4 regions of the Streptomyces sp. NPDC058239 genome follow, and region 3 is predicted to be linked to each of the others. Evidence: riboswitches for the same ligand, from Rfam matches in the RefSeq annotation. Region 3 holds a riboswitch; each other region holds the start of a gene.
The links. A riboswitch is a leader RNA that binds a small molecule or an ion and turns the genes downstream of it on or off. The one in region 3 is predicted to bind cyclic di-AMP.

Region 1 (5,469 bases), on a different contig from region 3:
GCTGCGCCCCGACAACCGGGCGGTGCTGGTCTACGAGCCGGTCGAATCGGCCGAGCCCGCAGAAGCAGCGGACACCGAGACCGGCGCCGACGGCGCCGACGACACCGACGCGCACGAAGGAGCGGACAAGTGACCGACGCTGCCGCGACTGGAGTTTCGATGCAGTACCACCCGCAGCCGGCCCCCGGCCTCGCCCGCCCCTGGGCCTTCCCTGCGCCGGAGCGCGGCGCCCTGCCCAACGGCCTCACGGTGCTGCGCTGCCACCGCCCCGGCCAGCAGGTCGTGGCAGTCGAGATCTTCCTCGACGCCCCGCTGGACGCCGAGCCCGAGGGCCTCGACGGCGTGGCCACGATCATGTCGCGGGCGCTGTCCGAGGGCACCGACAAGCACACCGCCGAGGAGTTCGCCGCGGAGCTGGAGCGCTGCGGCGCCACCCTCGACGCGCACGCCGACCACCCCGGTGTCCGGGTCTCTCTGGAGGTCCCGGCCTCGCGGCTGGCCAAGGCGCTCGCGCTGGTCGCCGAGGCGCTGCGGGCGCCCGCCTTCGCCGACAGCGAGATCGAACGGCTGGTACGCAACCGGCTCGATGAGATCCCGCACGAGCAGGCCAACCCGGCCCGGCGCGCCGCCAAGCAGCTCTCCAAGGAGCTCTTCCCGGCCGCAGCGCGGATGTCGCGCCCGCGCCAGGGCACCGAGGAGACGGTGGAGCGGATCGACTCGGCGGCCGTGCGCGCCTTCTTCGACGCCCACGTCCGGCCGTCCACGGCGACCGCCGTGGTCGTCGGTGACCTCACCGGCATCGACCTGGACGCCCTGCTCGCCGACACCCTCGGCGACTGGTCGGGAGACACCGCGGAGCCTCGTCCCGCCCCGCCGATCACCGCCGACGACACCGGCCGAGTGGTGATCGTCGACCGTCCGGGCGCGGTGCAGACGCAGCTGCTGATCGGCCGGATCGGCGCCGACCGGCACGACAGCGTGTGGCCGGCCCAGGTGCTGGGCACGTACTGCCTGGGCGGCACGCTCACCTCCCGGCTGGACCGTGTGCTGCGCGAGGAGAAGGGCTACACCTACGGCGTACGGGCCTTCGCCCAGGTGCTGCGGTCGTCGGCCCCGGATTCGGCCTCGGGGGCGACCGGTGCCGCGATGCTCGCCATCAGCGGATCGGTGGACACGGAGTCCACGGGACCGGCGCTGAAGGACCTGTGGACGGTCCTGCGGACTCTGGCGGCCGAGGGGCTGACGGATGAAGAGCGTGAGACGGCCGTGCAGAACCTCGTGGGTGTCGCGCCGCTGAAGTTCGAGACGGCGGCCTCGGTTGCGGGCACCCTCGCAGACCAGGTCGAGCAGCACCTGCCGGACGACTACCAGGCACAGTTGTACGCCCGGCTCGCGGAGACCGGCACGGTCGAGGCGACTGCTGCGGTGGTCAACGCCTTCCCGGACGACAGGCTGGTCACGATCCTCGTCGGTGACGCATCACAGATCGAGGAGCCGGTCCGGGCCCTGGGCATCGGAGAGGTGTCGGTGGTCGCCGGCTGACGGGCGTACCCGTCGTGGACACCGGACGACCGGCCGGGCCGAGGCGGGCGACCCCCGCCCGGCCGGCCCGTTGCGTGTGACAGTCCACCGGTCGACCTTCACGTACGACCGAGCACCGAAGGCAACGGGCGGCCTACCGACCCACCATATGACTGCATATCGGGACAGAAGGAAGACTCCTGTGAGCAAAATCTCGCCGGAGTCTTCCTTTTTGTCCGTTTTGATGGGGAGGTTGCCTGTCTGCCCTGTGGGATGCGCTACAAAACGGCCTGTCCGTTTGGTGAATGCAAGTGACCCCGCTTAGCGTCGGCTGGGCTGCCCGTCACTCGTATGCCGCAACCGCGACATACCGGGCAGTCATCGCCGAGTCCCCGTCAGGCGCGAGCCTGGGGAGCCGGGGACCCATGCAGTCCCTGGGGTGAATCGGATGCCTGAGCCCGGATGAGGCCGGGGCGTCCGTAGGAGACCTTCCTGCTCCGAACCCGTCAGCTAACCCGGTAGGCGAGAAGGAAGGAAAGGATCAGCCACTTCATGGCGTTCACCCGTGCCACCGGGAAGCATCGTGCCCCGAGCCGACTGACGCGCAGCAGCGCGAAGATCGCCGGCGTCGCCGCTCTGGCCACCACCGGCGTCATAGGCGGCATGGCCTCTCCGGCCCTCGCCGCGCACTCCTCCGTCAGCGAGACCGGTCTGAACCAGGTCATCGCCATCGAGGGCGCCCTCGCCGACCAGATCGATGCCCAGGCCGACGCGCAGAAGCACCAGGCCGATGTCGCGGCGAAGGCGAAGGCGGAGGCCCAGCGGAAGGCCGAGGCCAAGAAGAAGGCCGAAGCCAAGAAGAAGGCCGAGGCGAAGGCCAAGGCCGACGCGAAGCGTGCGGCCGAGGCGCGTGCCGAGAAGGCCCGCGCCGCCCGGTCCGCCGAGCGCACCCGCCTGGGGTACTTCCAGCTCCCGGTCGCCGGTTCGTACGTCACCACCGGCTACAAGTCCAGCGGCTCGCTCTGGTCCTCCGGCAGCCACTCGGGCATCGACTTCCACGCCGCGTCCGGCAGCTCCGTCGTCGCCGTCGGCGCCGGTACGGTCGTCGAGGCCGGCTGGGGAGGCGCGTACGGCAACAACATCGTGCTCCGGATGACGGACGGCACGTACACGCAGTACGGCCACCTCTCCTCGATCGGTGTCTCCGTCGGCCAGAGCGTCGGCGCGGGCCAGCAGATCGGCCTTTCCGGCTCGACCGGCAACTCGACCGGTCCGCACCTCCACTTCGAGGCCCGGACCACGCCGTCGTACGGCTCCGACATGGACCCCGTCGCGTACCTGCGCGCCCACGGCGTCAGCGTCTGACCGACGCTCCACCCGCAGCAACCCTTCGAAGGCCCCGGCGGCACGCCGGGGCCTTCGCCGTGCCCGGCCTCCGCGCCCGCCCGCAGTACCTGCTTCCCGAACCCGTCCTGTGGCCAAAAGATATTCATGAATTTCCACCCGGCATCGGAAATGCGGCTGCATTGCAATAGAGTCTCAGAACAGGCGTCGGTCGGCCGCGTTTCGCGGGGATTAAGGCGGAGGTTCGAACATGCGCATTCCGGCGCATTCGGTATGCACGGCAATCCGTGACGACATCGTCTCCGGCGTCTTCGAACGCGGCAGCCGGCTCACCGAGGAGTTGCTGGCGCGCCGTTACGGAGTCTCCCGTGTTCCGGTACGGGAAGCGCTGCGCACCCTGGAGTCCGAGGGCTTCGTGGTCACCCGCCGGCACGCGGGCGCCTGTGTCGCCGAGCCCACCGAGGAGGAGGCCGCCGACCTCCTGGAGGTCCGGATGCTGCTGGAGCCGCTGGGTGCCGCGCGCGCCGCGCAGCGCCGCACCGAGGCGCATCTCAAGGTATTGCGCGGTCTGGTCAGGCTCGGCCAGGAGCGGGCCCGGCGGGGCGAGGGGGAGGACCTGCGCTCACTGGGCGGCTGGTTCCACGAGACGTTGGCGCAGGCCTGCGGCAGTCCCGGCCTGATCGCGCTGCTCACCCAGCTCCGGCACAAGATCGCCTGGATGTACACGGTCGAGCAGCCCGCCCGCCCGGTGGACTCCTGGGCCGAGCACGGGGCCATTGTGGACGCGGTGGCGCGGCGTGACGCGGAACGGGCCAGGGCGCTGGCCACTCAGCACGCCGAACGGGCCGCGGCCGCGCACCGGCTGCGCCGCGCCGACCGGCCGGGCCGCCGGTCCGACGCCTCGCGCGCCGACCGGGTGAGGACTTCGCAACATTCCGTAAACACCACGGGTGTTCGGAATTAACGATTACGCCGTATACAAAGAGTCGTAATTTTTCGAGGGCTTTCTTTGGGCTGTCTGAATTTGCTCCGGTCGTCCGGGTCGCGAAAGCGAAAAAGCCGCGGCCCTCAATAAGGGTGCCGCGGCTCTCTTGCAGAAAATGGCTCAGACGGTCTCCGGGAGCTCGTCGAGCCCCTCGGCGACCAGCTTTGCCAGGCGGTCCAGGGCGGCTTCGGAGTCGTCGGCCTCGGACGCGAGCACGATCTCCTCGCCGCCGTGCGCGCCGAGACCGAGCACCGCGAGCATGGAGGCGGCGTTCACCGGGTTGCCGTCGGCCTTGGAGATCGTCACGGGGACGCCGGAAGCCGTAGCGGCACGGACGAAGATGGAAGCGGGGCGGGCGTGCAGGCCCTCGGCCCAACCGACGTTGACGCGGCGCTCAGCCATGGTTCTGCCCTTCACGAATCAATGGTTGTCTAGACCAGTCTCTCATGTGGTGCGCGATGCTCCGGCCGACCTGCGGCACGCCCACAACCCGTGCTCCACCGCCGATCGGCCCCCTCAGACTGCCCCGGCCCCAAGACCTACGCGACCGCTGACGGAGCCGTAGTCTTTGCGCATGCAGCCCTCGCCGGAGCAGAGTCCGCATCACGCGTACCCCGACCACTGGGAAGCGGACGTGGTCCTCCGCGACGGCGGAACCGCCCGGATCAGGCCCATCACCACGGACGACGCCGAACGGCTGGTCAGCTTCTACGAGCAGGTCTCCGACGAGTCGAAGTACTACCGGTTCTTCGCCCCGTACCCGCGTCTGTCCGACAGGGACGTGCACCGCTTCACCCATCACGACTACGTCGACCGGGTGGGGCTCGCGGTCACGGTCGGTGGCGAGTTCATCGCGACCGTCCGCTACGACCGGATCGATGAGCGGGGCAGGCCCGCTTCCGCGCCCGCCGACGAGGCCGAGGTCGCCTTCCTCGTCCAGGACGCGCATCAGGGCCGGGGCGTGGCATCGGCGCTCCTCGAACACATCGCGGCCGTCGCCCGCGAGCGCGGCATCCGCCGCTTCGCTGCCGAGGTGCTGCCCGCGAACAACAAGATGATCAAGGTGTTCCGAGACGCCGGGTACACCCAGCAGCGCAGTTTCGAGGACGGCTCCGTCCATCTCACCCTGGACCTCGAACCGACCGCAGAGTCGCTCGCCGTGCAGCGCGGCCGTGAGCAGCGGGCCGAGGCGCGCTCCGTGCAACGGCTGCTCGCCCCCGGATCGGTCGCCGTCATCGGCGCGGGCCGCACTCCCGGCGGGGTCGGCCGCACGGTCCTGCGCAACCTCCTCGGGGCCGGCTTCACCGGCCGTACGTACGCAGTGAACCGCGCCTTCGCCGCCGACCAGGGCACGATCGACGGTGTCCCCGCCCACCGTTCCGTCGGCGAGATCGACGAACAGGTGGATCTAGCGGTCGTCGCCGTCCCTGCCGACCGGGTTCCGGAGGCCGTCGCCGACTGCGGTGAGCACGGTGTCCAGGGCCTGGTCGTCCTCTCCGCCGGGTACGCCGAATGGGGCGCCGAAGGCAGGGAAAGGCAGCGTGAACTGGTCCGCCAGGCCCGCTCGTACGGGATGCGGATCATCGGCCCGAACGCCTTCGGTGTCATCAACAACTCCG
Region 2 (5,469 bases), on a different contig from region 3:
CGCCGTTGCGTCCGACGAGCGCGATCCGTTCGGGTCCGTGCACATGGAGGTTGCCCTCGTGCAGCCGGCCGAACCGGGGACGCAGTTCGTGCAGGCTCAGCACGGTGCGTCCGGTGGGAACGGCGGTGTGGGGAAGGCTCACCCGGATCTCGGCGTCGCTGCGAATCGCGTCCGCGGCCTCTTCGCGGCGCTCGCGCGCCTCACTCAGCCGGTCCTCCTGGAGGCCGCGAAGCTTGCCCGCCGACTCCTGGGCGGACCGCTTCCGCGCGCCGGCGAGGATCTTCGGGAGCCGCCGCTCGGCCTCGATCTTCCTGCCGTGCCGCTGGCGGCGCGCCAGCTTCACATGGGTCTCCTCCAGCTCGCGCTTCTGCCGGCGTACGTCGGCCTCGGCGGCCCGCAACATCCGCCCGGCGGCTTCCTGTTCGGTGGCCAGGGCTTCTTCGTAGGCGGACCAGCCGCCTCCGTACCAGTTCACGGATCCGGAGCGCAGTTCGGCGATGCGGTCCACGCGCTCCAGCAGTTCGAGGTCGTGGCTCACCACGACGAGGACACCGGAGCGCCAGGAGTCGACGGCCTCGTAGAGCCTGCGGCGGGCGAACACATCGAGGTTGTTGGTCGGTTCGTCCAGGAGGAGAACGTCGGGACGCTCCAGCAGCAGTGCGGCCAGCCGCAGCAGAACGGTCTCCCCGCCGGACATCCGGCCCACGGTGCGGTCCAGTTCGACATCGCCGAGTCCGAGTGACCCCAGTGTCGCGAGGGCTCGTTCCTCGACGTCCCAGTCGTCGCCGATCGTCTCGAAGTGTTTCTCGTCCACATCCCCGGCTTCGATGGCGCGCAGCGCATTGCGTCGTCCGGCGATGCCCAGGGCCTCGTCCACACGCAGCGTCGTGTCGAGGGTGATGTTCTGAGGGAGGTGGGCGAGGCTGCCACCGACGGTCACCGAGCCCTGGGACGGGCGCAGTTGGCCGGCCAGCAGTCGCAGCAGTGTCGACTTGCCCGCGCCGTTGGTCCCGACGAGACCGGTGCGGCCGCGGCCGATGCTGAGGGAGAGCTCGTCGAAGACGGTCGTGCCGTCCGGCCACTGGAAGGACAGGGCGGAGCAGGTGAGAGAGGCGCTGGGGGCGGTGGGTGTTGCCATGGTGATCCTCGCAGTCGCAAGCGCGGTGAATGGGGGCTTCGTATGCGAGCACCACGCAGCGACCGAACCGAGAGGGAGGTGCGGCGGCCCGAAAGATCGAGGGACGGCTCATGCACCGAGGTCGCATCCACGCGGGGTCACGGGCAGGACTGAACACTGCCACTGCGTGACGGGCGTACGGCTGAAGCCGTACGGCGCGATGATCGCGAACCTCAGATGCGCAACGTCCACCTCTATCGGAGACAACAGAGCCGTTGGACACGATAACGACCCGTTGGACGAAAGGCAAAGCCTTGATCTCGTGCGGGGGAGTGTGACGAGCGGCCTGCGGGCCGCTTCGCCGGGAGGCCGGAGGGCATGGAGCCCTGGCGGGTGCGATCGGCCCGAGAAGTATCCGGATCGCATGCAAATGTTCCAGTATGGGCGATTTGCTTAGAAGTGATCTCTTGGTTCGCAAAGGGGCATTTGGGGAGAGTTGCGACCCTTGAGTACTGCCTGAATTGTCCCTTTTGGAAAACCTGTGGCGTGAGTCACGTCAAGAGTTCGGGACGCCGTTGCGTGCTGCCCGGTTCCCTTCTGTGGCGGGAAATTTTGCTTCGCGGTGTGAGGTGGATTACTGCCAATTCCACGATTCGATCTTGTAAATGAATTGTGATCCAAAAATAGGAGCTTGTTCCTTTCGATGTTTCTCGCCTACGGTCACCGTCAATCCGGACGGAACGCCGAATCCTGCCGCCGTCCGACAATCCGACCACTCATGTATGGCAGGAACGGGGGACCCAGGTAAGCCGCCGATCCGGTATCCGGAACGGCTCGGGGTGAAGCCGCATTCGCGTGCGGCCAGACATCTCCAGTCTGAACCCGACAGCTCACCTCGTAGGCGACGGAGAGGAATTCGCTATGTCTGCAACGGGTAACCACCGTCGTCGTAAGTCCACTTCGCTGACCCGCGGTCTCATCGCCGCGACCACGGGCGGAGCCGCTCTCGTGCTTCCGCTGATCGGTGCCGGCTTCGCCTCGGCAGCGCCGGCGCAGCCCGTCGCCGCCGAAAAGGCTGCGGTGTCGACCGTCAAGGAAAAGGCCGCACAGAAGGCCGCGCCCATCATCTATTCCGTGGCCGCGGGCGACACCCTTTCCAAGATCGCGCGGGTGCATTCGCTCAGCGGTGGCTGGCAGAAGCTGTACGAGGACAATCGAGAGATCATCGGCGACAATCCTGCAGTGCTTCGGCCGGGCATCAAGCTGACGATCGGCGCCCAGGCCGAGTCCAAAACTTCCGCCACTGCCGCACCGGCCGCGAAGCCCGCGACGTACACGAACAATCTGGACGGCTGGATCAAGGAGTCGCTGGCCGTCATGGCCAAACACGGCATCCCCGGCAGCTACGACGGAATCCACCGCAACGTCCTGCGCGAGTCCTCGGGCAACCCCCTGGCCATCAACAACTGGGACTCGAACGCCGCCAAGGGCACGCCGTCCAAGGGGCTCCTGCAGATCATCGACCCGACGTTCCGTGCCTACCACGTGCCCGGTACGCCGTTGGACAGCTACGACCCGGTCGCCAACATCACCGCAGCGTGCAACTACGCCGCCGACAAGTACGGCTCCATCGACAACGTGTTCGGGGCCTACTGACGCACAGCAGCGCCGATGGCGGTTCAGGACCGACGGGTGGCGAGGGGCCGAACAGGCTCCTCGGAAGGGACCGCACCCGCCGGTCAGGGACCGCCTTTCGGCTGCCCACCCGCGTGGACGGCATACGAAGGCAACGTCATGTGGGGCGTCGGCGGGTGCCAGGAACGGTCACATGGCCCGCGAGCCAGGAGAGCAGGGGCTCCAACTCCTCCGCCGCTTCGAGCACGGCGTCGACCAACGCCGACGTGTGCTGTGCGCAGTCCCCGCCGAGGGGACGGGCAGCGGAGACCGAGCGGTACCGGAGCAGGTCGGCACGGGGATGACCGGCGTCATGGCCGCGCGGCATGCGCTTCATGGTGTCCCCGGTGATCCCGTACCCCTGAGCCCCCAGTGCCTCGATGGCGCGCACCAGCTCGGGGCCACTGCCTTGCGCGGCAACGGCCGTGCGGAACAACGGGACCTGCCCAGGGTCCGGGTAGGTCCAGCCGCCCTTGATCCGGAGCCCGTCGAGGTCGAAGCGGAGACCGATCTCGACGTTGCGTGCGATCCGGATCACCGCCACTTGGTGCTGCCACCACCACGGGTCCTTGCGGAACCCCCAGACGGAGAAGTCTTCGTAGGCCTGGTCCGCGTCGGCCACATCGTTCAGCAACGCGATCATGGGCTGCCGTACGAGACGCTCCCGGTCCTTTCTGCGCTTCTCGCGAGCTTCTTGCGAGGGCATACCCTCCAACTGCAGAAGCAGCTCGAACGCTTGCTCTGTCCAGCCGCTGAATGCTCTACTCACGCAAGAGATCCTAGTGATCCGGGACTTGAGGGTGGGCGCGCACCGGGCCCTGGGCCGTAGCAGTGGCCTGCTGGGTCTCGTACGCGGCCGGCGGGGCGGTTCAACCGCCGGATCACGTCTGTACCGGTGTCCGAGGGGGCTGCGGGTGCCATCCGTTCGCGCCTGGCCTCGATGAAGCCCAGGCGCCTCGGCGCGGCCGAACGGCTGAGGGAGCCGCCCAGGACCCCCGTTATACGTCCGATCTGTTGGTGGAAGAGGTGGAGGGCGAGCCGGCGCCCGAATGGGATCAGTGGCCTCTCTTCTGGAACAGGCGCAAACACGCATACGGTTCCTGGTCGCGAGCAGCGACAGGCCTGGACTATTGATCGGATCTATTCCGTGTGCGAACCCTGGTGCGGCCCGGATGTGCGCAGTAGAGTCCCCTCCCAGCTCAGTGGTCTATGCCACTACGTCGGAGGTTGGGGAATGCGTCGCACACGCCTGCCACGAGCCGTCTGGCTGCCCGCCGTTGGCGCCTGCATCGCTGCCGGAGCCCCGGTTACCGGGAGCGCGGGTGCGGTCGAACCCCCCGTGGCGCAGCCGGACAATGCTCCGTCCGTCGTCCCGCCGCTGAAGAACTGGTCCGGTGGCAGCGGAAGCTTCACATGGCCCAGTGGGGCGACAACGCCTACACCATGCCCGAGGCGTATCCGCTCAACTATCTGCGCCGCCCGCTGCAGATACTCGCCTCCACCGCATGGGGCAGCCCCCGACTGGCCGGCTACCTCGATTACGAGGTCCTCGCCGACAGGATCGGCAATCCGCCCGGGCTGCCCGAAGTCGTCGATCCCGCGGCGCGCCCGGCCGGCGGTACAGCCTTCGGACCGAGCGGCGCTGCGAGCGCGTTCGACGACGACCCGGACACCGCGTTCGTCGCGAGCACCGCGGGAGCCGCAGCCGGGCTCGACCTCGGCGCCGACGGCGCGGAACGGCTCGCCGGTCTCAGGCTGCTCCCACGCAGTAACTCCTCCGCCGATCTGGCCTCGCTGGTGGGCGGGACCGTCCAGGGCTGCACCGACGGACCGGACGTCGGCTGTCACACCCTGGCCACCGTCCAGTGGACGCCGACCCGCGACTGGCTGACCCTGCCCGTCGACGATGCCACCCGTTACCGCTGGGTCCGCTTCAGCGGTGCACCATCGGCCAGGCCGGCACTTGCGGAACTGCAGATCCTGACCAGTCCCACCGAAGTCCGGCTCACCGTCGATGCCCCGCGCACGCTCGACCCGGCTCGCGCCAACACCGTCCGGGTGGTGGTCACCAACCCGACCGGGCACGCAGTGCCGCAGGCGCAGGTGCGCCTCGAAGCCCACCATCTGCTCGACAACACCACGCCCGGCGCTCTGCCCGGCCAACGGTCCGTCACGATTCCGCCCCGGCAGAGCCGCACAGTGGAATTCTCCATCGGACCAGGAGCAGAGGTGACCCCCGGCACGTACCGGCTCGTGGCCACGGCCGACTTCCGGCACACCGATGACGATCCGGCGGCCCGGAGCCGGGTACGGGCGACGACTGTCACCGTCGTCGCTCTGCACGACCTCGCCCAGGCCTTCGACAACATCGCCGTCACCCACGACAGCAACCCCCAGCCGGGGGACGTCGACGGAGCGCAATCCAGCTTCTCCGCCGAGGGCCTCGCGGCCGCCGGTGTCGGTGCCGGAGGCAGCGTCGACTCCGACGGCCTCGCCTTCACCCTGCCGACCGGCTTCGTCGGAACCGAGGACAACGCCCTCGCCCACGGCCGGCTCATCCCCCTGACCGGTCATGCGTCCCGCGTCGGCCTTCTGATGACCGCCACGTACGCCCCGGCCTCCGGCCTGACCGGCACCGTCACGGTCACCTACACCGGCGGAACCAGCAGCGCACTCCC
Region 3 (5,469 bases):
TGGAGCGGGAGGAACAGCTGCATCTGGGTGTGACGGACAGTCACCCGCGCTGGCCCCGGCGGCTGCCCGCCGCCGTTCAGCAGGACAACGGACGCGGCATGGTGATCATTCGCTGTCTGGCCAAGGAGTGCGGGGGCCGGCTCACCGTCACCCCCACTGCCGACGGCGGCAAGACGGTCTGGATCGCGCTCCCGTGGAGCATCCCCGTGCAGGGCTGACCGACCCTTCGGTCCGCCGCCCCCCGTCTCCCGATCGCGTGATCATCCGCCCTCGCCGCCCGGCCGCTGCGCCGAGGCCGCGCGCCCGAACCCACTGCGCAACAGCGCCTGGAGTGTCGCCGCCGCGGCGCTCGCCCGGTCGCCGCGGTGCACCATCGAGATCGTCCGCCGGAACGAAGCTGGGTCCAGCCGCCGTACGGACAACGGCGTCGACGACATCGCGGCAACCATCTCCGGTACGACCGCCATTCCGATGCCCGCGCTGACCAGCGCACACACCAGCGCATAGCCGGGCGACTCGCAGACCACGGCGGGTGTCGCCCCTGCTTCGGCCAACGCCTGCTCCACCCCGCGGCGCGGTGGATGCGTCGGCGCGCTGCTGATCAGCGGCCTCCCGGCAAGTTCCGTCACCGGCAGTCTCCCGGTGCCTTCGGACAACATCTGCCCGACCGCCGTGATCAGGACCAGTTCCTCGACCAGCAGCGGTTCGGCGAACACCCCGGAGGGCCAGGCCGCTGCGGCAGCGGGCTCGTACACATGGGTCAGCGCGAGATCGACCTCGCCCGCGGCCACCGCCGCGACCCCGTCCGGCGGCTCGTACTCGGTGACCGCCAGTTCCACATCCGGGTGGGCGCGACGGAAGGCGCTCAACACCGGCGGCAACAGATGGATGCCCGCGGTGGTGAATGTGCCTACCCGGAGACGTCCGCCGGAGAGTCCGGAGAGACGGGCCAGTTCGTGACGGGCCAGGTCCATCTCGTCGAGGATCCGCCGTGCGCGTCCGACCAGCAGCTCACCGGCGGCCGTGAGGCGGGCCCCTCGGTGGTGGCGCACCAGCAGTGCGGCGCCCGCCTCCCGCTCCAGCTTGGCGATCTGCTGGGAGAGCGCGGGCGCGGTGTAGCCGAGCCGGGCGGCGGCCCGGGTGATCGATCCGGCCTCCGCGACCGCCACCAGCGCCGCGAGTCGTGTCGGGTCGTACATTAAGCGTTCCTTTTGGCAGACCCAGAATATTGCAAGTACACGCTAAAGGCTCCGCCGGGCCAGGGTGGACCCATGGACGCACAATTGATCGCCTTCATCGGGGTCGCCGCCGGAATGGTCGCGCTGCCGGGCGCGGACTTCACCGTCGTCGTACGCAACGCGCTCGCCTCCCGGTCAGCGGGGGTGGCGACCGCGCTGGGTGTTGCCGGCGGACTCCTCGTGCACACCGCGCTGGCCGTCGCCGGGCTTGCCGCTGTGCTGGTGACGCTGCCCGTACTGTTCCGCACCGTTCAGCTGCTCGGCGGGGCCTACGTCCTCTACCTCGGCATCAGCGCCCTGTACGCGGCGCGGCGGCGCACCACGGGCAGGGCGGGCGAGGCCGAGGGCGAACCAGCAGGGCAGGGAACCGTACGCGCACTGCGGCAGGGCTTCCTCACCAACGCCCTGAATCCCAAGGCGCCGGTGCTCTTCCTGAGTCTGCTGCCGCAGTTCGTTCGCGACGGGCAGCCGCCGCTCCCGAGGACCTTGCTGCTCGCAATGATCGTGGTGCTGCTTGCGCTGATCTGGTTCCCAGCCGTGGCCCTCCTGGTGGACCGGCTGGGCCGGTGGCTGCGCCGGCCGCGTGCCGCCCGCGCAATCGAGGGCGGCAGCGGGTTGGCGCTCACCGGTCTGGGGCTGGTGCTGGTGTCCGGTCCCCTGTTGCACTGAGTATCGAGCGGGTCAGCGGCGCAGACCATGGCCTGTCCGGCGGATCACGGCCGGGGGCGCGTGCCCGATCCGCCGGACAGACATCAGCGGACCCGCCCGTAGTAGACGCTCTTCGTCCAGATCTTCTCCAGCCGGACCACCGCGCCGGTCCTCGGCGAGTGCCAGATCCTGCCCTTACCGGCGTAGATCCCCACGTGGTAGATGCTGCGGCCGTAATGGAAGAAGACCAGGTCGCCGCGGTGCCTGTGCGAGGCCGAGATATGGCGGGTCTTGTTGTACTGCTGCTGGGCCGTGCGCGGGAGCTTCTTGCCCGCCTTCTTGAACGAATAGACCGTCAGACCCGAGCAGTCGAAGCGGTTGGGGCCGGTGGCCCCCCATCCGTACGGCGATCCCTTCTTCGACGCGGCGATGTTGAGTGCCTTCATCGAGAGAGTCGCTGCCTGGGCTTGCGTCGTGGCGCCAGGGGCGAGCATCGTGCCGCCGACGGCGGCCAGTGTCAGAACCGAGGCCGTGCCGGCCCGGGCGAGCAGAGACGGGACATGAACCTGCGCAGCCATGCGCAACCCTTCGTCAGCCGCCTGTGAAGGATGACCTGTCGGGTTCGGGCTGGCGAAGTTGCCCGGCCGCGCTCGGCGGCTTCACCCCAAGGGTCGATGGGTGTTCCGGTCGACCCGTTGTGCTCGGGTCCTCCACTCCTGCCGATCCACTTCTGTCGACCAGGCATCCGGACGGCGGCAGGACTCGGCGTCCGCCCGGACCGCCCCGCCGCGGTGGCGGGGGCTTGTCGTCCCAGGGATCTTGACGCACCGACTGCCGGATTTCCGAGGGGAAGCGACGATATGCGAGTCTCCTCACGAATGACCCGTTTGGGTGTGGCTGATGATTTCGAAGACCGTGCAGGTCGCTCGGACCGGTCTCGTACCAGGGGTGGAATGACGGATTCTGCTCACTGCCCTCGCGAAAAAAGCAAGTTGAGATGTCGCTCGCGCGGGGGAATCCCTACGCCGAACGAGCTAGGAATTTCGATTTGCCTGCCGGGCGTGTCGCGCAGGGGAGTTGAGCGAGGTCCGCCGGAGTCGGGGTCGGAGCGGGTTGAGCAAACTCCGTCGGAGGTGAAGACAGGGGGAGTTGGGCGGACCCGGCCGGGGCCCAAGACGCAGTGGGCCGATCAACTCGCCTGAGCGGGGGGTACGGTGACACGTCCGGCCCGCCGTTCCCCGTCCAGCACGCGCAGCGCCCGCGCCAAGGTGGCGGCGTGGATCTGCGCCTCGCCGCGCTCATGCATCAATGCGAGGGCGTCCCGCAGCGCGCTCGCCCGTGAGGCCAGTGCCTGCGCGGCGCGCAGTGCACCGTAGGTGTCGCTGCCGCGGGCCGGGTTGATCCGGCCCAGTTGGTCCAGGACTTCGAGGTAGCAGTCGATGAAATCCCCCTCGGCGCGCGTCAGTGCGGGGAGCGGCGGCAACTCCGGTGGCTGCATCGGGCGTTCACCTCGCGCTGTGCGGCGGGAGTGACGACTTCCGGTTCTCCATGATGTGGTCCACCAGACCGTACGCCTTGGCGCCCGCCGCGTCGAGGATGAGGTCGCGCTCGATGTCGGTGGTGATCTGCTCTGCGCTGCGGCCCGTGTGACGGGCCAACAGTGTGGTGATCATCTTGCGGACCCGCTCCAATTCCTGTGCCTCGATCTCCAGATCGGACGGCTGGCCCTGAACCGGCTCGGTCAGTTCGGGCTGCTGCACGACGACCCTGGCGCCGGGCAGTGCGTGCCGCCGGCCGGGAGCGCCCGCGGCGAGCAGCGCGGATGCGCAGGAACCGGCCTGGCCGAGGCAGTAGGTCTCCACCTCGCAGGTGAGGTACTGCATCGTGTCGTAGATCGCGGACATGGCTCCGAACGAGCCGCCGGGGGAGTTGATGTAGAGCGAGACGGGCCGGTCCGGGGCGTCGTACTCCAGATACATGAACTGGGCGATCAGATCGGTGGCCGCGGTGTCGTCGACCGGGGTGCCGAGGAAGACGATCCGTTCGGCGAGCAGCTTGGAGTACGGATCGAGGGTGCGGATCCCGTTGGTCGTGCGCTCGGTGAACTCGGGCAGCACGTGACGGGCGGCGGGGCGGAACAACATGGCGTTGCCTTTCCTCCGGGGCTGTACGGGGCTCTGCACAAGCATCTGTAAAAAATGTACAGGACGTACAGAAGGTTGTGATGGAGGCATGATCCTAGTGATCCACAAAAGCCCCAGTTCAGAGGCTGTTTTGGCTGTTCGCTGAGGGCGGATATCTCACAATCTCTAGACGTCTTGCTCGTCAGGCTGCTTCGTCTTCACTGAAACCGAGTAGAGAAGTGAGGTGGTCCGAGGCGGCGCGGAGGTCCTCGGGGCTCGGGTGGACGTACATCCGCTTGGTGAAGTTGGCGTTGGCATGCCCGGCCCATGCGGCGAGGACGACGTCCGGCACGCCGTTGACGGCAAGAAACGTGAGGCACCAGCGACGTGCGTCGTAGAGCTGGACCTTCCGCAGCTTCAGCTTCCGCTGCAGGGAGTACGGGGCCTCACGGAGGTCTCGAGTCGTGAGCGGCTGGCCGAGGGCCACGATGAGTCACGCCTGGTCGACCACCGCCTGAAAGTGACCGAGGCATCTGAAAGTGGCAGCGCACCCCGCAGGTAACGTCACCCATTGAGGTGATTTCTGGCACTCGCGTTGCGGCCCCTTTCAGAGCCGAGCCGTCCGGCCTGCGTCCGCGGGCTCCGCATAGCGGTGGAGGCACGGAGCCCGAGACGGCGACGAGTTGCCCCGCCGCTGCGTCGGCAGTGCGACTGCTTCCCTGCCGACGTCCGGCAGCGGCCGCACTCGCCAACGCCCACCCTTCCCGCGATCGACCCGGTGTACAGGATCTCGCCCCGCCCGGGGCGCCGCTGCTGATGGCCAATTACATCCGGCCCCGCCCGGACCGTCCGAGGACGGCAGGCGCTTGCCGGCTGCCGCCCAGATGCCGGCGATATCGGCGGCGATGGCGACGCCCGAGCTCGGGCCTGCGCCCTGCGCCCGTCCTTCTTGTACGTGGCGGCGAAATCCGTCGGCAGTCTGGACCTACGGATACGACCTACGCGGCCGCAAGACTACGTCGACCGACCCCGACAAGGGCCGAGTCGATACCACTTTCAACGACGTCGATCAGCCCTTGACGGTCAGACCATCGTCAACGGCGTCATCCGCACCCTGATCACCGACTACGACGAGCTCGGCCGCATCACCGGCACCTTGGACGGGGCGAAGGACAACGCCCATCAGCTGACAAAGTTCACCTACGACTCCCTCGTGAAGAGGCAGCCGACCGCCTCAATCCGCTACGTCGGAGGCACCACCGGCAAGATCTACTCCCGGGTCGCAACCGGCTACGACGCGCTCGGCCGCCCCAAGGGCACCAAAACCGTCATTGCCGCCAGCGACCCCCTGGTTGTTGCAGGGGCGCCGCAGACGTTCACCACCTCCACCACCTACAACATCGACGGCACCGTTCAGTCGACCTCGCTCCCCGCGGTGGCCGGTCTTCCCGCCGAGACCG
Region 4 (5,469 bases), on a different contig from region 3:
TCGACGCCGTCCCAGAGATTGGAGTGCCACGGCCGACCGGACTCGTCCGTCTTGCCGTTGCGCTCCTTGACCGCGTCGGGGTCGATCACCGTGTAACCGGTCTCCCCGGGGAGAAGGTAGTGCAGGTGCTTGCGGGCCAGCTGCCTGATGTACGCATCGTCCTGGAGGCGCGCCTTCTCGTCGCGCAGCTCCTCGGTGCGGGCCGCGGCCTCCTGCGCCATACGCTCCTGTTCGGCGATCTCGTCCCGCTGCGACACGTACTGCCGCATCGGGTACGCGAGGGCGACCACCAGGGAACAGACGACGAGAGCGAGGAAGGCCGCCCGGCCGGTGAGCCGGGAGCGGCGGGCCTGACGGCGGCTCTGCGACCGGTAGACGCGGGCGGCGGTCTGCTCGCCGAGCAGCCGCAGCCGGGTCGCGGTGGAGAACCGGTCCCGGTCCTTCGCGGCCATGTCTCCGCCTCCCCATTACGCACGTCCGTCCCCGCACACGGTACGGGACCGAGTGCGGGGACGGACGGAGGCCGGGGACTTCTGCCCTCGAAGGGCCGGTGCTCAGCCCTTGAAGCGCGGGAACGCCGAGCGGCCCGCGTACACCGCGGCGTCGTCGAGGATCTCCTCGATGCGCAGCAGCTGGTTGTACTTGGCGACGCGGTCCGAGCGGGCCGGGGCGCCGGTCTTGATCTGACCGCAGTTCACCGCGACGGCGAGGTCGGCGATGGTGACGTCCTCGGTCTCGCCGGAGCGGTGGGACATCATGCACTTGAAGCCGTTGCGCTGGGCCAGCTCGACGGCGTCCAGGGTCTCGGTCAGCGAACCGATCTGGTTGACCTTGACGAGCAGGGCGTTGGCGGAGCCCTCCTCGATGCCGCGGGCCAGACGCTCCGGGTTGGTGACGAACAGGTCGTCGCCGACGATCTGCACCTTGGCGCCGAGCTTCTGGGTGATGACGTTCCAGCCGGCCCAGTCGTCCTCGTACAGCGGGTCCTCGATGGAGACCAGCGGGTACGCGGAGACGAGCTCCTCGTAGTACTCGGTCATCTCGGCGGCCGAGCGGGACTTGCCCTCGAACTCGTACTTGCCGTCCTTGTAGAACTCGGACGCGGCGACGTCGAGCGCGAGCGCGATGTCCTTGCCCGGGGCGTAGCCGGCTTCCTTGATGGCCTCGAGGATGAGGTCGAGGGCGGCGCGGTTCGACTCCAGGTTCGGCGCGAAGCCGCCCTCGTCGCCGAGACCGGTCGAAAGACCCTTGGTCTTCAGGACCTTCTTCAGCGTGTGGTAGACCTCGGCGCCCCAGCGCAGGGCCTCGGAGAAGGACTCCGCGCCGATCGGGGCGATCATGAACTCCTGGATGTCCACGTTGGAGTCGGCGTGCGACCCACCGTTGAGGATGTTCATCATCGGGACGGGCAGCAGGTGCGCGTTCGGGCCACCGAGGTAGCGGAACAGCGGCAGGTCCGAGGCCTCGGAGGCGGCGTGGGCGACGGCCAGCGAGACGCCGAGGATGGCGTTGGCGCCGAGCGAACCCTTGTTCTCGGTGGCGTCCAGGTCGAACATCGCCTGGTCGATCAGCCGCTGCTCGGTCGCGTCGTAGCCGACGAGCTCCGGGCCGATCTGCTCGATCACGGCGAGGACGGCCTTCTCGACGCCCTTGCCCTGGTAACGGTTGGGGTCACCGTCGCGAAGCTCAATGGCCTCGAACGCACCGGTGGAGGCGCCGGACGGCACAGCAGCACGACCCGTGCTGCCGTCGTCGAGGCCAACCTCGACCTCGACCGTGGGGTTCCCCCGGGAGTCGAGGATTTCCCGGGCTACGACGACGTCGATGGACGGCACGAGGCATCTCCTTCTGGGATATGACACTGATTGTGCAGGGTCACTTTGGCCTTGCGACAAGAGCCTAACCGGCCCGGCCCGCTCAGCCGGACGACCGCCCGCCCCCTGGGACGAAAAAGGACCCAAGAACGCACATTGCCTGACAAACGGTCAGAATTTTACTGGTCAGTAACTACAACAGTTGAACGATCACCCATAGTCGGCGTCCCTGTTCGACAGACGACACAGAGGTGACGCGTCACGCGGAAACCCCGGCCCGGCGCATACGGGGGATTGCGCGCCGGGCCGGGGTGCTCAGGGGGAGAGCCCGGACTACTTCGTCAGGTGGAGCTGCTGACCCGGGTAGATCAGGTCGGCGTCCTTGACGATGTCCTTGTTCAGCTCGAACAGCTGCTGCCAGCCGCCCTTGACCTTGTGGTCGGCGGCGATCTCGCTCAGGGAGTCGCCGGCGGCGACCTTGTACTCGCCGTCGCCCCTCTTGACCTTCTCGCCGGTCGGGGTGGTGACGGTCTTCTTCGACTCGGCCTGCGGGGCGGCGGAGCGGTCCGAGCGGGAGGCGGCCGGGGCCTCGGTGCGCTCGGCCTTCTCCGGCTGGGCCTGCTTCGGCGCGGCCGGGGTGCTCTTCTGCTCGGTGGCGTTGGAGCTGGAGGTGGAGTTCGAGGAGGAGCCGGCGTCGACGCCCGGGTCGACACCGTCATTGGTCAGGTTGCCGGCACCGGCGCAGCCCCAGGCACCCGGCCCCTGCATGTCGAGGAGCTTCTCGGCGACGGTGATCTGCTGAGCCTTGGTGGCCAGGTCGGCACGGGGGGCGTACTGCGTACCACCGGCGGCCGCCCAGCTGGACTGCGAGAACTGCAGACCGCCGTAGTAGCCGTTGCCGGTGTTGATGGACCAGTTGCCACCGGACTCGCACTGGGCGACGGCGTCCCAGGTGGCGACGGAGGCGGCGGAGGCGCCGGTCGCGCCCATCAGCGGTACGGCGACAGCGGTACCGGCGACACCGGCGAGCGTGGCGATACGGACGGCCTTGGACGGGCGGCGGTGCTTGCCCTTGCTGGAAAACAGCATGGAACTTCTCCTCACCGACGCCTACGAGGTGAGCTGTCGGGTTCGGGCCAAGTGAGTTGCCCGGTCGCACGTCCTAGCACGCGACTTCACCCCAAGCCGGTCCTGATGCGTCTCTCGACGATCGGGCCCGGCGCTTACCTGGGTCCCCCGCTCCTGCCTACGGCGCTTTACGCGTCTGTTCCCTTCGACCGACGGCAGGATTCGGCGTGACGGTCGACGGGGCCCGCGGTGCGAGCGGTTCCGACCGTAAACATACGCAACCCTCACATTCAAAGACGGACACATCGGACAATCTTCCCCTACTTGCATCTGAGGAACCGTCGTTTTCGCAGGTGGGGGCGGTGCGGAAGGGTTCCCCAGGCGCGACACGCCAGTTGACGCAAAGAGACCCATGTCTCACTTACACATAAGCGGACATAGGTCCCTGAACTACCCCAGTTTTCGAGGCTCTTTTAACCGATTTTCAGACTGTCCTCACTCGGCCTTCACATCGAGATCGAGGCTCTGGCCAGGGAGGATGAGGTCCGGATCGGAGCCGACGGCATCCTTGTTGGCCTCATAGAGCGCGGGCCAGCCACCGGCAACCTTCTGTGCGTCAGCAATCGCCCAGAGGTTGTCGCCGGGGTGCACGGTGTACGTACCGTCGGCGGCCGAAGCGCCCGCGTCGCGCGCGTCGGCGTCACCGCGGGAGGCATGGCGGCCCGACTCGCGGTCGGCGCCGTTCGCGTCCTGACTCGCTTCGGGAGCCGGTGCGCCACGGTGCTTGCCACCGACACCATCGGATGAATCGGATGAGCCGGATGAATCGGGCATCTTGGTGGACGGAGTGGCCGACGCGGTGGCGGAAGGCTTCGCGGACGTCTTGGCCTTGCCGGCCGACTTGTCGGCGCTCTTCGAACCCTTCGAGCCGCCCGTAGCGTCCGAGGCGCTGTCCGACGGCGTGGCGTCATCGGACGGGGCCGCCGACGCACCGTCAGCCTCCTCCGCGCTCTGCGTCGGCTCGGAGGAGGGCGCGGACCCCGGGTCGACACCCGGCAGCGTCCCGTCCACCGCGAGGCCGGAGATGACCGCACAGCTGGGCCACGCCTGCGGGCCCTTGTCGTCCAGGACCTTCTGGGCCACGGCTATCTGCTGCGCGCGGCTGGCGAGGTCGGCACGCGGGGCGTACGCCTCGCCGCCGTACGACTTCCAGGTCTCCTGCGAGAACTGCAGCCCGCCGTAGAAGCCGTTGCCGAGGTCGGCGCTCCACATGCCGCCGCTCTCGCACTCCGCCACCCGGTCCCAGGTCGTGGCCTCGGCCGCGTGCGCACCGGCCGCGCCGAGCAGCGGGATGGCGATGGCCGATCCGGTCACGCCCGCGGCGACGACGATGGCGGGTGCCTGACGAGGGCGACGGTGTCTGCCGTTCGCGGAGCCCATGGGGTTGCCTTCCGTGTGACTGACGAGTGACTGGTGAGTCGAACGGTGAACCTAGCGGGACTCGAACGTGTGTCACAAGTCGATGCAGCGCAGATCACGTGAAAGTCACAGAGTTGACGAAGTGTCACTTTGCGTCGGGGCGGACCCCGGCGCGAACTCCACAGGCAGAGTGCGCAGTCCACGCATGATGAGCCCACCACGCCACCGCAAATCGGTAGGTTCCACCGCAAGCCGCAGATCCGGAAGGCGCCTCATGAGCGTCGCGAGCGCGGTCTGTCCCTCCAGTCGGGCGAGCGGTGCTCCCAGGCAGTAGTGGATGCCGTGCCCGTATCCGAGGTGCTGATTGTCACGCCGTGCGAGGTCGAGCGTGTCGGGGTCCTCGAAGCGCTCCGGGTCGCGGTCGGCTGCGGCGAGTACGACGAGTACGGGGTCGCCGGCCGCGATGTCCTGCCCGCCGAGCGTCAGCGGCTCGGTGGCGAACCGCCAGGTCGCCAGCTCCACCGGGCCGTCGTACCGCAGCAGTTCCTCGATCCCGGTCTCCAGCAGATCGCTCTCCTGCGCGTCGAGGGAGTGCTGCAGCCGCTCGCGCTGCGCGGGGTTGCGCAGCAGGGCGTACACCCCGTTGCCGATGAGGTTGACCGTCGTCTCGAAGCCGGCGAAGAGCAGGATGAAGGCCATGGCCGCGGCCTCGTTCTCGGTGAGGTGCTCGCCGTGGTCGCTGGCCCGGATCAGCCCCGAGATCAGGTCGTCCCCCGGGTTCTCCCGCTTGCGGTGGATCAGTTCGGCGAGATAGCCGCGCATCTTCTTCACCGACCTGGCCACCCCGCCGCGCGGGCCGCCGCCGTGGCGGATCATCATGCCCGCCCAGTCCCGGAAGTCGTCCTGGTCCTCGCGCGGGACGCCGAGCAGATCGCAGATCGCGTAGATGGGCAGCGGGAACGCGAAGTCGTGGATGAGGTCCGCCTTCCCCTCCGCGATGAAGCGGTCGATGAGGTGGTCCGTCAGTTCCTGCACCCGCGGCGCGAACTCGGCGACCCGGCGCGGGGTGAACGCCTTGGAGACGAGGCGGCGCAGCCGGGTGTGATCGGGCGGGTCGATGTTCAGCAGATGCGTCATCAGCTCCGCCTTGCGCTCGCCCGGGATGCCC

Region 1: it holds a riboswitch for cyclic di-AMP, as region 3 does, so the genes downstream of both, ACFVYE_RS38065 (M23 family metallopeptidase) here and ACFVYE_RS22205 (C40 family peptidase) in region 3, are expected to answer to the same signal.
Region 2: it holds a riboswitch for cyclic di-AMP, as region 3 does, so the genes downstream of both, ACFVYE_RS13440 (transglycosylase SLT domain-containing protein) here and ACFVYE_RS22205 (C40 family peptidase) in region 3, are expected to answer to the same signal.
Region 4: it holds a riboswitch for cyclic di-AMP, as region 3 does, so the genes downstream of both, ACFVYE_RS10435 (transglycosylase family protein) here and ACFVYE_RS22205 (C40 family peptidase) in region 3, are expected to answer to the same signal.

Annotation. Positions count from the first base shown of each region.
Region 1 covers NZ_JBHVWS010000055.1:30,313-35,781, forward strand. The annotation lists gene ACFVYE_RS38055 (M16 family metallopeptidase) at 1-133, shown strand, start outside; gene ACFVYE_RS38060 (M16 family metallopeptidase) at 160-1,542, shown strand; cyclic di-AMP (ydaO/yuaA leader) riboswitch at 1,894-2,060, shown strand; gene ACFVYE_RS38065 (M23 family metallopeptidase) at 2,074-2,886, shown strand; gene ACFVYE_RS38070 (GntR family transcriptional regulator) at 3,116-3,829, shown strand; gene ACFVYE_RS38075 (HPr family phosphocarrier protein) at 3,971-4,252, opposite strand; gene ACFVYE_RS38080 (GNAT family N-acetyltransferase) at 4,425-5,469, shown strand, end outside.
Region 2 covers NZ_JBHVWS010000009.1:61,552-67,020, reverse strand. The annotation lists partial or broken gene ACFVYE_RS13450 (ATP-binding cassette domain-containing protein) at 1-403, opposite strand, end outside; partial or broken gene ACFVYE_RS13445 (ATP-binding cassette domain-containing protein) at 524-1,138, opposite strand; cyclic di-AMP (ydaO/yuaA leader) riboswitch at 1,849-2,034, shown strand; gene ACFVYE_RS13440 (transglycosylase SLT domain-containing protein) at 2,039-2,773, shown strand; gene ACFVYE_RS13435 (DUF2461 family protein) at 2,910-3,560, opposite strand; gene ACFVYE_RS13430 (hypothetical protein) at 4,205-5,469, shown strand, end outside.
Region 3 covers NZ_JBHVWS010000020.1:117,079-122,547, forward strand. The annotation lists gene ACFVYE_RS22190 (ATP-binding protein) at 1-218, shown strand, start outside; gene ACFVYE_RS22195 (LysR family transcriptional regulator) at 261-1,199, opposite strand; gene ACFVYE_RS22200 (LysE family translocator) at 1,272-1,907, shown strand; gene ACFVYE_RS22205 (C40 family peptidase) at 1,991-2,464, opposite strand; cyclic di-AMP (ydaO/yuaA leader) riboswitch at 2,468-2,640, opposite strand; gene ACFVYE_RS22210 (hypothetical protein) at 3,076-3,384, opposite strand; gene ACFVYE_RS22215 (ATP-dependent Clp protease proteolytic subunit) at 3,392-4,027, opposite strand; gene ACFVYE_RS22220 (hypothetical protein) at 4,212-4,496, opposite strand; gene ACFVYE_RS22225 (hypothetical protein) at 4,965-5,469, shown strand, end outside.
Region 4 covers NZ_JBHVWS010000006.1:97,410-102,878, forward strand. The annotation lists gene ACFVYE_RS10425 (septum formation initiator family protein) at 1-452, opposite strand, end outside; gene eno (phosphopyruvate hydratase) at 555-1,835, opposite strand; gene ACFVYE_RS10435 (transglycosylase family protein) at 2,148-2,903, opposite strand; cyclic di-AMP (ydaO/yuaA leader) riboswitch at 2,907-3,078, opposite strand; gene ACFVYE_RS10440 (transglycosylase family protein) at 3,378-4,322, opposite strand; gene ACFVYE_RS10445 (cytochrome P450) at 4,428-5,469, opposite strand, start outside.